2 regions of the Faecalibacterium sp. Marseille-Q4137 genome follow, and region 2 is predicted to be linked to the other one. Evidence: riboswitches for the same ligand, from Rfam matches in the RefSeq annotation. Region 2 holds a riboswitch; the other holds the start of a gene.
What was found. A riboswitch is a leader RNA that binds a small molecule or an ion and turns the genes downstream of it on or off. The one in region 2 is predicted to bind FMN.
Positions count from the first base shown of each region.

Region 1: linked by a shared signal. The riboswitch ahead of J3353_RS02890 (ECF transporter S component) and the one ahead of ribD (bifunctional diaminohydroxyphosphoribosylaminopyrimidine deaminase/5-amino-6-(5-phosphoribosylamino)uracil reductase RibD) in region 2 are both predicted to bind FMN.

Region 1 is NZ_JAFREK010000004.1:62,846-67,404, reverse strand. It holds gene J3353_RS02900 (ABC transporter ATP-binding protein) at 1-1,127, shown strand, start outside; gene J3353_RS02895 (mechanosensitive ion channel family protein) at 1,188-2,270, opposite strand; FMN riboswitch at 2,397-2,516, shown strand; gene J3353_RS02890 (ECF transporter S component) at 2,658-3,257, shown strand; gene J3353_RS02885 (class I SAM-dependent DNA methyltransferase) at 3,317-4,559, opposite strand, start outside.
Region 2 is NZ_JAFREK010000061.1:276-4,834, forward strand. It holds gene J3353_RS16620 (rhodanese-like domain-containing protein) at 1-551, shown strand, start outside; FMN riboswitch at 925-1,039, shown strand; gene ribD (bifunctional diaminohydroxyphosphoribosylaminopyrimidine deaminase/5-amino-6-(5-phosphoribosylamino)uracil reductase RibD) at 1,191-2,315, shown strand; gene J3353_RS14850 (riboflavin synthase) at 2,279-2,920, shown strand; gene J3353_RS14855 (bifunctional 3,4-dihydroxy-2-butanone-4-phosphate synthase/GTP cyclohydrolase II) at 2,933-4,129, shown strand; gene ribE (6,7-dimethyl-8-ribityllumazine synthase) at 4,151-4,559, shown strand, end outside.

The sequences.
Region 1 (4,559 bases), on a different contig from region 2:
TTGCCGTGTTCACCCGTCACGTCCAGAAGCGGATGCTGGCCGCGCAGCTGGACAACCGCCGCGCAGTCGCCGCTGTCTCCGGGCAGGTGCCCGAGACCCTGCACAACATCCGCACCATCCGGGCGCTGGGGCTGGAGGATTACATGGAGCGCCGGTATGACCGGTGCATCGGTGACAGCTATGCCGCCATGGAGCGCACCAATTTTTATGATGCCGTCTATTCGCCGGTGGTGCTGCTGCTGAATGCTGCTGTGGTCGGCATCGTGATGCTGCTCTCCACTTCGGGGAACGCACAGCTTCTGACCCTGTTCGGCATGTCGGTGGGCACCTCGGTGGCCGTCATCAACTACATCTCCCGCATCTTCGCCCCCATCGAAAGCCTGGGCATGGAGATCCAGACCATCCAGTCGGCCATGGCGGGTGTCAGGCGCATCGATGCCTTTCTCGACCAGCCGGAGCGCACGATCCCTCCCGCGCGCAGGGAGGCTGCCCGGGGCGATGTGGAATTTGCACACGTCACCTTCGGCTATGGGGAACGGCACGTTCTGAAGGATTTTTCCATGACCGTGAAACAGGGGGAGCAGGTCACGCTGGTGGGCCGCACCGGTGCGGGCAAGAGCACCGTGTTCAAGCTCCTGCTGGGCCTGTATCAGCCGGAGAACGGTACGGTGACCATCGGCGGCGTGAAGGTGGGGGACATCACCGACCGGGAGCGCCGCACCTGCATCGGCTGTGTGGAACAGCATTTCTCCCGCGTGCCGGGCACCGTGCTGGAACAGATCACGCTGGGAGACCCGCAGATCACCGGGGAAATGGCAAGGGCTGCCGCCGCACTGGCCGGGATCGATGCTGCCATCCGGGCTCTGCCGGAGGGCTATGACACTGTCTGTACCGAGGGCATCTTCTCGCAGGGCGAGTGGCAGCTGCTGTCCATTGCCCGTGCCGCCGCCGCAGACCCCGCCGTGCTGCTGCTGGATGAGATCACCGCCAATCTGGATGCCGAAACGGAGGCCCGCGTGCTGGAAGCTCTGCGCCGCGCGTCTGCAGGCCGCACGGTGCTCTCCGTCTCCCACCGCGTCTATGAAAATCTTGGCGGCAGAACGATCGAGATCAGGACCCGGGAATGACGTATGATAAAAACGCCCCCTGTGCGCCGCAGCAGGCACACAGGGGGCGTTGTGGTATGCTCAATTCTTTTCGATGTAGACGCTGGTGGAGGGGAAGGCGAAGTCCACGCCGTCTGCCTGCATCACGTCCATGATGTTCAAGTTTAGATCATTCTGCTGCTGCAGGAAGGTGGCATAGACGTTGGTGGTCAGGTAGGCCGAGATGAGGATGTTGATGCTGGAATCGCCAAAGCTGGTCAGCCGGACGATGTTGGTGCCCTTGTTGGTGTAAGGGCTGTTGTCCAGCATGGCCTGCAGGTCAGCCATCAGCTTTTCCAGCTGGGCACGGGTAGTGCCGTAGGTGACACCCAGTGTGAACTTATAGGGCCGCATGGTGCGCAGGGCTGCGTTCTGGACAGTGGAGGCGCAGATCTGGCTGTTGGTGATAATGATTACGCTGTGGTCCATGGAGCGGATACGGGTGGAGCGGAAGTTGATATCGATGACCTCGCCCTCCACATTGCCCACGGTGATCCAGTCGCCGATGGAAAAGGGCTTGTCCAGCAGGATGACGATGCCGCTGAACAGGTTGCTGGCGCTTTCCTGCGCGGCCAGCGAGATGGTCAGGCCCACAAGACCGGCACCGGCTACGATGCTGCCGATGGGGAAGCCGACGATCTGCGCGCAGGTGGCAACACCCAGAATGATGACCAGCACTTTGTAGGTGGTGTCCAGCAGGGAGCGTAAGGTCTTGTTGCTCCGGATTTCCGGGCTGCAGGAGGCCAGCAGCAGGTCGGCTACCTCAGAAGCATTGTACAGGCCCTGGCAGAACAGGAGGGTCGTTGCAATCTTATAGGCCGTGAACAGAAACTTTGTCAGGCCCGGAATGGCCCACGGCAGGCTGGTCAGGGCCAGATACAGGCCGCTGTAAAAGGCCATCCGCGCCAAAGGGCTCTGTAAGCTGCGCAGGAGGATGGGCGTGGCGGCAAAGTGCCAGCTGCGGGCCTGCAGAGCGGGAAAGATCTTCCGGCGCAGCAGCCAGCCGACCAGAAGCCCCGCAAAAACGATGACTGCGGCGCAGACGGCCCGGGCAGCCAGCGCCCACCAGCCCTCCAGCAAAAAAGGCCCGATCTCGAACCCGAGGTCACGAACGGTAAAAATCATGGCAAAAAGCTCCTTGTATCAGAAATTGTAACATCCTGTCCCACAGTATACCATATCCGGCCCGTGCAGGGCAAATAAAAAAGGGGTTGACAAGGCGGAGCAGCCGCGTTATACTTTTGGCCAGAAAGTTCGTTTCAGGGCGGGGTGAGATTCCCCACTGGCGGTACAGCCCGCGACCACCCGCAAGGGTGTTGACCCGGTGAGACTCCGGGGCCAACGGTATAGTCCGGATGCAAGAAACGGCAGGCAATACGATTTGTCTACGCGCCCTGTTGCAGTGTTTGCTGCGGCAGGGCGCGTTTTTGATTGTCTTCCCGGTTCCGAACCACGCGAAAGGGGCTTTCCAATCTTTGATTTGGGGCCAGAACGCCCCGGGAGGATATTACCATGAAGAAAAACACGACCCGCAACCTGACCGTTGCCGCCATGCTCAGTGCGGTGGCCTTTATCCTGATGTTCATCGAGTTCCCGCTCCCGATGCTCATCCCGTCCTTCGTCAAGATGGACTTCTCCGACCTGCCCGCTCTGCTGGGTGCCTTTGCCCTTGGCCCGGTGTACGGTGTGATCATCAGCTTTATGAAGAACCTGCTCCATGTGGTCATCAAGGGCACCTCTACCGCACTGGTGGGTGAGCTGTGCAACTTCATGCTGGGTGCGGTGTTCTCCGCACTGGCCGGTTACCTCTACAAGCACCACAAGAGCCGCAAGAACGCCATCATCGGTGCCGTGGCCGGTGCCGTGGCCATGGCCCTGTTCAGTGTGCCGTCCAACTACTTCATCACCTACCCGGCCTACGTCAAGTTCTACCACATGCCGCTGGAAGCCATCCTGGGCATGTATCAGGCGATCCTGCCCTCTGCAAACAGCCTTATCAAGTGCCTGATCATCTTCAATATGCCCTTCACTCTGGTCAAGGGCCTGCTGGATGCCCTGATCTGCATGTTGATCTATAAGCCGCTCTCTCCTATCCTGCATGGCCGGAAGTGAGTGACAGAACAAAAAAGAAAGGACGCGAAAGCGTCCTTTCTTTTTTGCTATTTGAGAGATTACTTCGTTTGTGTCAACTCCTGATAGCGTTTCATCAGGAACGCTACACAATCGGCTTCAGAGGTGTCCTTGACTGATAAACCATAGGCTTGCATGACGGCCCTGTCGTTTGCGATATGGGCTTTTAACAGCGGTTCAGGCATGGCCAGAGGATTGTACAAATCTGCAAGACAATTGTTTGGATACATTGCTCGTGTGTTAAGAATGGCCTGTGCAGTTTGTTCTATTTTGGCTTTTTGTTCTAAGGTGGGAGTAGGCCAAGGAAAATTATTATAAACTGCGGGGGAATACCTGAAATCGCTTTTTATCCTACCACAAGTAACACGCATCCACGCATTATGAACATTAGATGTCAGAACTCCGAATTCATAGATTGTGACATTTGGAATAATACTGCAAGCGTCTCCGGCAATTACACTAGAGGGCATAAAACCAATCGGGATATACCGCCTATTCTGTGAAGAATGTCTTGGAAACACAAGATAGGTTGATAACGGTTGCCGAATTTGGCAGAAAAGGTAAGGATAATCGGCCATTTTCTGTATCCGATCTGCATTACTGCTTTTTCGCAAAGCACGGACTTTTTCAAGGCGTTCTGTGATTTCTTTTATATTTACATAATCAGAGACATTACCATCCTTAAACCATAAGCAATATCTGGAATAGCTATTTACATTATCATGTAAGAATTCTTTTGCACCTATAAAAGGCTTGATGTATTTTGCCAATACGGGATATTGTTTCTCAAGTTCTTCTTTCTCTGTTATGCTAAGTGTTAGAGCGCCATCATCTGTCGGAGGACTACCGGTGGTCATTTTGGGTAAACCATTTTGAGGTTTATTAATTCTGTTTGTAATCCAAATGTCAGGAGCATCTAATAGATAGGGGTTTATATGTTCTGCCTTTGTTTTTGTTTCTTCAGTATAAATGAATTTTGTATGAGAGCGGCTAAAGTTGGAGAAACCGATGATGACACAATGAACTGCCGCTTTTTCATTTGCCTCACTGTCCCATACAAAAGAACGATATGCGAAGTGAATTTCAGCACCAGAATCAATCATTTTCTTCCAAAATGTTGGAACGGATTCGCCCTGACAAATGGAATTCGTGGAGACAAATGCAATTTCGATATTCGTGCTGGATGTATTGATATAATCTAGCGCTTTTTTGTACCAGCAGATCACATAATCGAGTTTGGTTTCTATTTCACCCTGTCCCCAGATATCGTTCATATCGTGAGCT
Region 2 (4,559 bases):
ACGAGAGCATCGGGAGCGAAATGCCCGAGACGCTGCCCGATAAGGAGGCGACGCTGCTGATCTACTGCCGCAGCGGCCGCCGCAGCAAGGATGCTGCACAAAAGCTGCTGGCGCTGGGGTATCAGAGCGTCTACGACTTCGACACGATCCTGATTGTCCAAATTCAATTCAAGGTCATGGTCGATGATGGGCAGCTTGAACCGGACGGACTTCAGCCACTGTCCATTAGGCTGGCGTTCCGGGTAGATCTGCACCTCGTCGATCAAAATTTCCACCAGTCTGCGGCGTTCCGCCTCGGTCATGGTGGCATAAAGCTTGTCAAAGCAAATCAGGATCTTATAGATGTTGTCGCCTGTGATTTTGTCGGCTTCAATGGCCTGCTTCTTTGCCCGGGCATCCATCAGTCCATTTTCCACCTCTTCGGTTTTATCGTACATCTTATAAAGGCGGTCGTCAAGGTCAGATTTTCGGGCGATAAAGTGCCGGTCGTCCGGGTCAAGGCTGTCGATCTCCTCCATAAGCCGGGATTTTGTGGAGTAGTGCTGCCGTAGCTGCTTCTCATAGGCGGCGATCTCCTGCTCAATGGCAGTGGTATCTACCTTCATGTGTAGACCTTAGTCTTTTCTGCTGCCATTTCCAGCACCTCCCATTCGTACCGTCTTGTTCGGAATAGACTTTGCAAGCAAAGTCGTGTGCCAAAGGGCGCTGCTCTCGCCTGTCGGCTCGGTCAAGCGCTTCAAAATGCAACGCATTTTGAGGTCGCCACTGGCGACCCGCGCCCCTTTGGATTCTCCGTTCACATTGTCCTACGGACGATGTGATTTTATTGTTGTAGCGATTCGCTTCATCCCGGTTTCGTCCCGGTTTGTAGAATGCCCTTGCAATCCGAAAGAAGCCGTGCTATAATGCCGCTGTAATTGAATCAGAAATCTTCAGGGCAGGGTGCAATTCCCTACCGGTGGTACAGCCCACGAGCCGTAAGGCATGATTCGGTGAAACTCCGAAGCCGACAGTACAGTCTGGATGAAAGAAGATATCAAGTGCAGAACCCGTACGGTCCTGCGCTTGTGGAGGCTGCTCTGGGATGCGTTTGCATTCTGGAGCTTTCTTTTTTGCACAAGGATCCCTTGTGTTTTTTCGGCTTGCCCTGAACGTTTTTGTTCAGGGCTTTTTCTTTTGGAGGCAACACGATGAACGACAAAGACTATATGCGTCTGGCTTTGCAGCTTGCAAAAAAGGGCTGCGGGTGGACATCGCCCAACCCGATGGTGGGTGCCGTGGTCGTAAAAGAGGGCAGGATCATCGGACAGGGCTGGCACCAGAAATACGGTCAGGCTCATGCGGAGCGCAATGCGCTGGCATCCTGCACCGAAGATCCGCAGGGAGCGACCATGTATGTGACATTGGAGCCGTGCTGCCATTACGGAAAGCAGCCGCCCTGCGTGGATGCGATTCTGGGTGCAGGCATCCACCGGGTGGTCGTGGGTTCTGCTGACCCGAATCCGCTGGTGGCTGGAAAAGGAATTGCAATCCTGCGCGCACATGGCATAGATGTGACCGAAAATGTTTTGCAAGAGGAATGCGATGCGCTGAACAAGGTATTCTTCCACTATATCACCACAAAACGCCCCTTCGTTTCCATGAAATACGCCATGACGATGGACGGAAAAATCGCCACATACACAGGCGCTTCCAAATGGATCACCGGGGAAATTGCCCGGAATCATGTTCAACGGCAGCGGCACCGATTCCGCGGCATTATGGTGGGAGTCGGAACCATTCTGGCAGATAACCCGCTGCTGACCTGCCGGATAGAGGGTGGCCGTGATCCTGTCCGGATCATCTGTGATACACATTTGCGGACACCGCTGCAATCACAGGTGGTCATGACCGCCAAACAGGTCCCCACCATTCTTGCGACCTGCTGCGGCGACCCGGAGAAGCAGGCGGCATATCAACAGACCGGGTGCCGAGTCCTTTGTCTGGAAGAGCAATGCGGTCATGTGAATCTTCCGCAGCTGATGGAACAGCTGGGGCAGGAGCAGATCGACAGCATTCTGCTGGAAGGCGGCGGAACCTTGAACTGGTCTGCACTGGAAAGCGGCATCGTGCAGGAGGTGCAGGCTTACATTGCCCCGAAGCTGTTCGGAGGAAGGGATGCCAAAGCACCCATTGAGGGTGCAGGTGTCCCGCTTCCGGATGCTGCATTCCGCCTGAAGAACAGCCGATTGGAACAGCTTGGCAAAGATTTCCTGATCGAAAGTGAGGTGGAGTACCCGTGTTTACCGGAATCGTGGAAGAAGTCGGAACAATAAAATCCATCAATCGGGGACAGCATTCTGCTGTACTGACTGTTCGTGCAAAAACGGTTCTGGAAGGAACCAGGATCGGCGACAGCATCGCCGTCAACGGCATCTGCCTGACCGTCAGGCAGCTCTTCCCGGATAGCTTTGCTGCGGATGTCATGCACGAGACCTTGAACCGCTCTGCGCTTGCGCAGCTCACCGTTGGAAGTGCTGTCAATCTGGAACGTGCCATGCCGGCCAACGGACGTTTTGGCGGACACATCGTAGCAGGCCATGTGGATGGGATCGGACGTATTGCCAATATCCGAAAAGACGATACGGCCATCTGGTACACCATTCATGCAGATCCCACGATCCTTCGCTATGTCGTTGAAAAAGGCTCTATCACAATAGACGGTATCAGCCTGACCGTGGCCGCGGTGGAACCTACCGGCTTTTCCGTGTCCACGATACCGCACACCGTCCGTCAGACGAACCTGCACCAGCGGCACAAAGGAGATTCTGTCAATCTGGAAACCGATGTTGTCGGAAAATATATCGAGAAGCTGCTTCCATCAGAAGCACTAAAGCAAAACACGCTCACAAAAGAAATGCTGCTGCGCTGCGGCTTTTAAGGAGAGTTTACGATGAACTTCAATACCATTCCCGAAGCTTTGCAAGACCTGAAGCAAGGAAAAATCATTCTGGTAACGGATGACCCCGACCGTGAAAACGAGGGGGACTTCATCTGTGCTGCCGAATTTGCCACCACCGAAAACATCAACTTTATGGCGACCCACGGCAAAGGTCTGATCTGTATGCCGATGTCCGAGGCTTTCGTCCAGAAGCTGCAATTTCCGCAGATGGTGCAGTATAACACCGACAACCATGAAACGGCATTTACGGTGTCCATCGACCACGTTTCTACTTCTACGGGCATTTCTGCCGCAGAGCGTTCCATTACGGCGATGGCTTGTGTGGACGATCACGCAAAAGCAGAAGATTTCCGCAGACCGGGCCATATGTTCCCCCTTCTGGCAAAAAAGAACGGTGTGTTGGAGCGCAACGGTCACACGGAAGCAACCGTTGACCTGTGCCGTCTGGCAGGGCTGAAAGAATGCGGCCTGTGCTGCGAGATCATGCGGGAGGATGGCACGATGATGCGCACCGCTGAACTGGCAAAGCTGGCAGAGCGTTTCCAGATCAAATTCATCACCATCCGTGATTTACAGGAGTACCGCAAGTGTCACGATAAACTGGTCGATCGGGTGACGGCAGTGAACCTGCCCACCAAGTATGGCACCTTCAGAGCTTATGGTTTTGTGAGCCGCCTGAACGGAGAGCATCACATTGCACTGGTAAAAGGTGACATTGGCGATGGAAAGGATATTCTGTGCCGCGTCCACTCGGAATGCCTGACAGGAGATACATTTGGCTCTTTGCGTTGTGACTGCGGCCAACAGCTGGCCGCTGCCATGACGCAGATCGAAAAAGAAGACCGGGGTATCCTGCTCTATATGCGGCAGGAAGGCCGGGGCATCGGTCTGATCAACAAGCTGCGTGCCTATGAACTTCAGGAGCAGGGCATGGATACGCTGGAAGCCAATCTCGCTCTGGGGTTCCATGGAGATGAACGGGAGTATTATCTCGGCGCACAGATCCTCCGGGAACTTGGCGTAAAAAGCCTGCGCCTGCTTACCAATAACCCGGACAAAGTATATCAGCTCTCCGAGTTTGGGTTGGAGATCTCCGAGCGCGTACCCATTCAGATGACGGCGACCCCGTATGACCTGTTTTACCTGAAAACAAAGCAGGCACGGATGGGACATCTTCTGGAATATTAACAACGAAAGAGGTATTTAAAAATGAAAACATTTGAAGGCAAGCTGGTTTCTCAGAATATCAAGGTCGGTATCGTAGCTGCCCGATTCAACGAATTTATCACGTCCAAACTTCTGAGCGGAGCAATGGATGGTCTGCTCCGTCACGATGTGCAGGAGGCTGATGTTCATGTTGCATGGGTTCCGGGTGCTTTTGAGATCCCACTGGTTGCCTCTAAAATGGCAAAAAGCGGAAAGTATGATGCTGTAATCTGCCTTGGTGCAGTGATTCGCGGTTCTACCAGCCATTACGACTATGTGTGCAATGAGGTTTCCAAAGGCATTGCCACGGTCTCGCTGGAAAGCGGGGTTCCCGTCCTCTTTGGTGTTCTGACCACCGAAAACATCGAGCAGGCCATCGAAAGGGCAGGCACCAAAGCAGGTAATAAAGGCT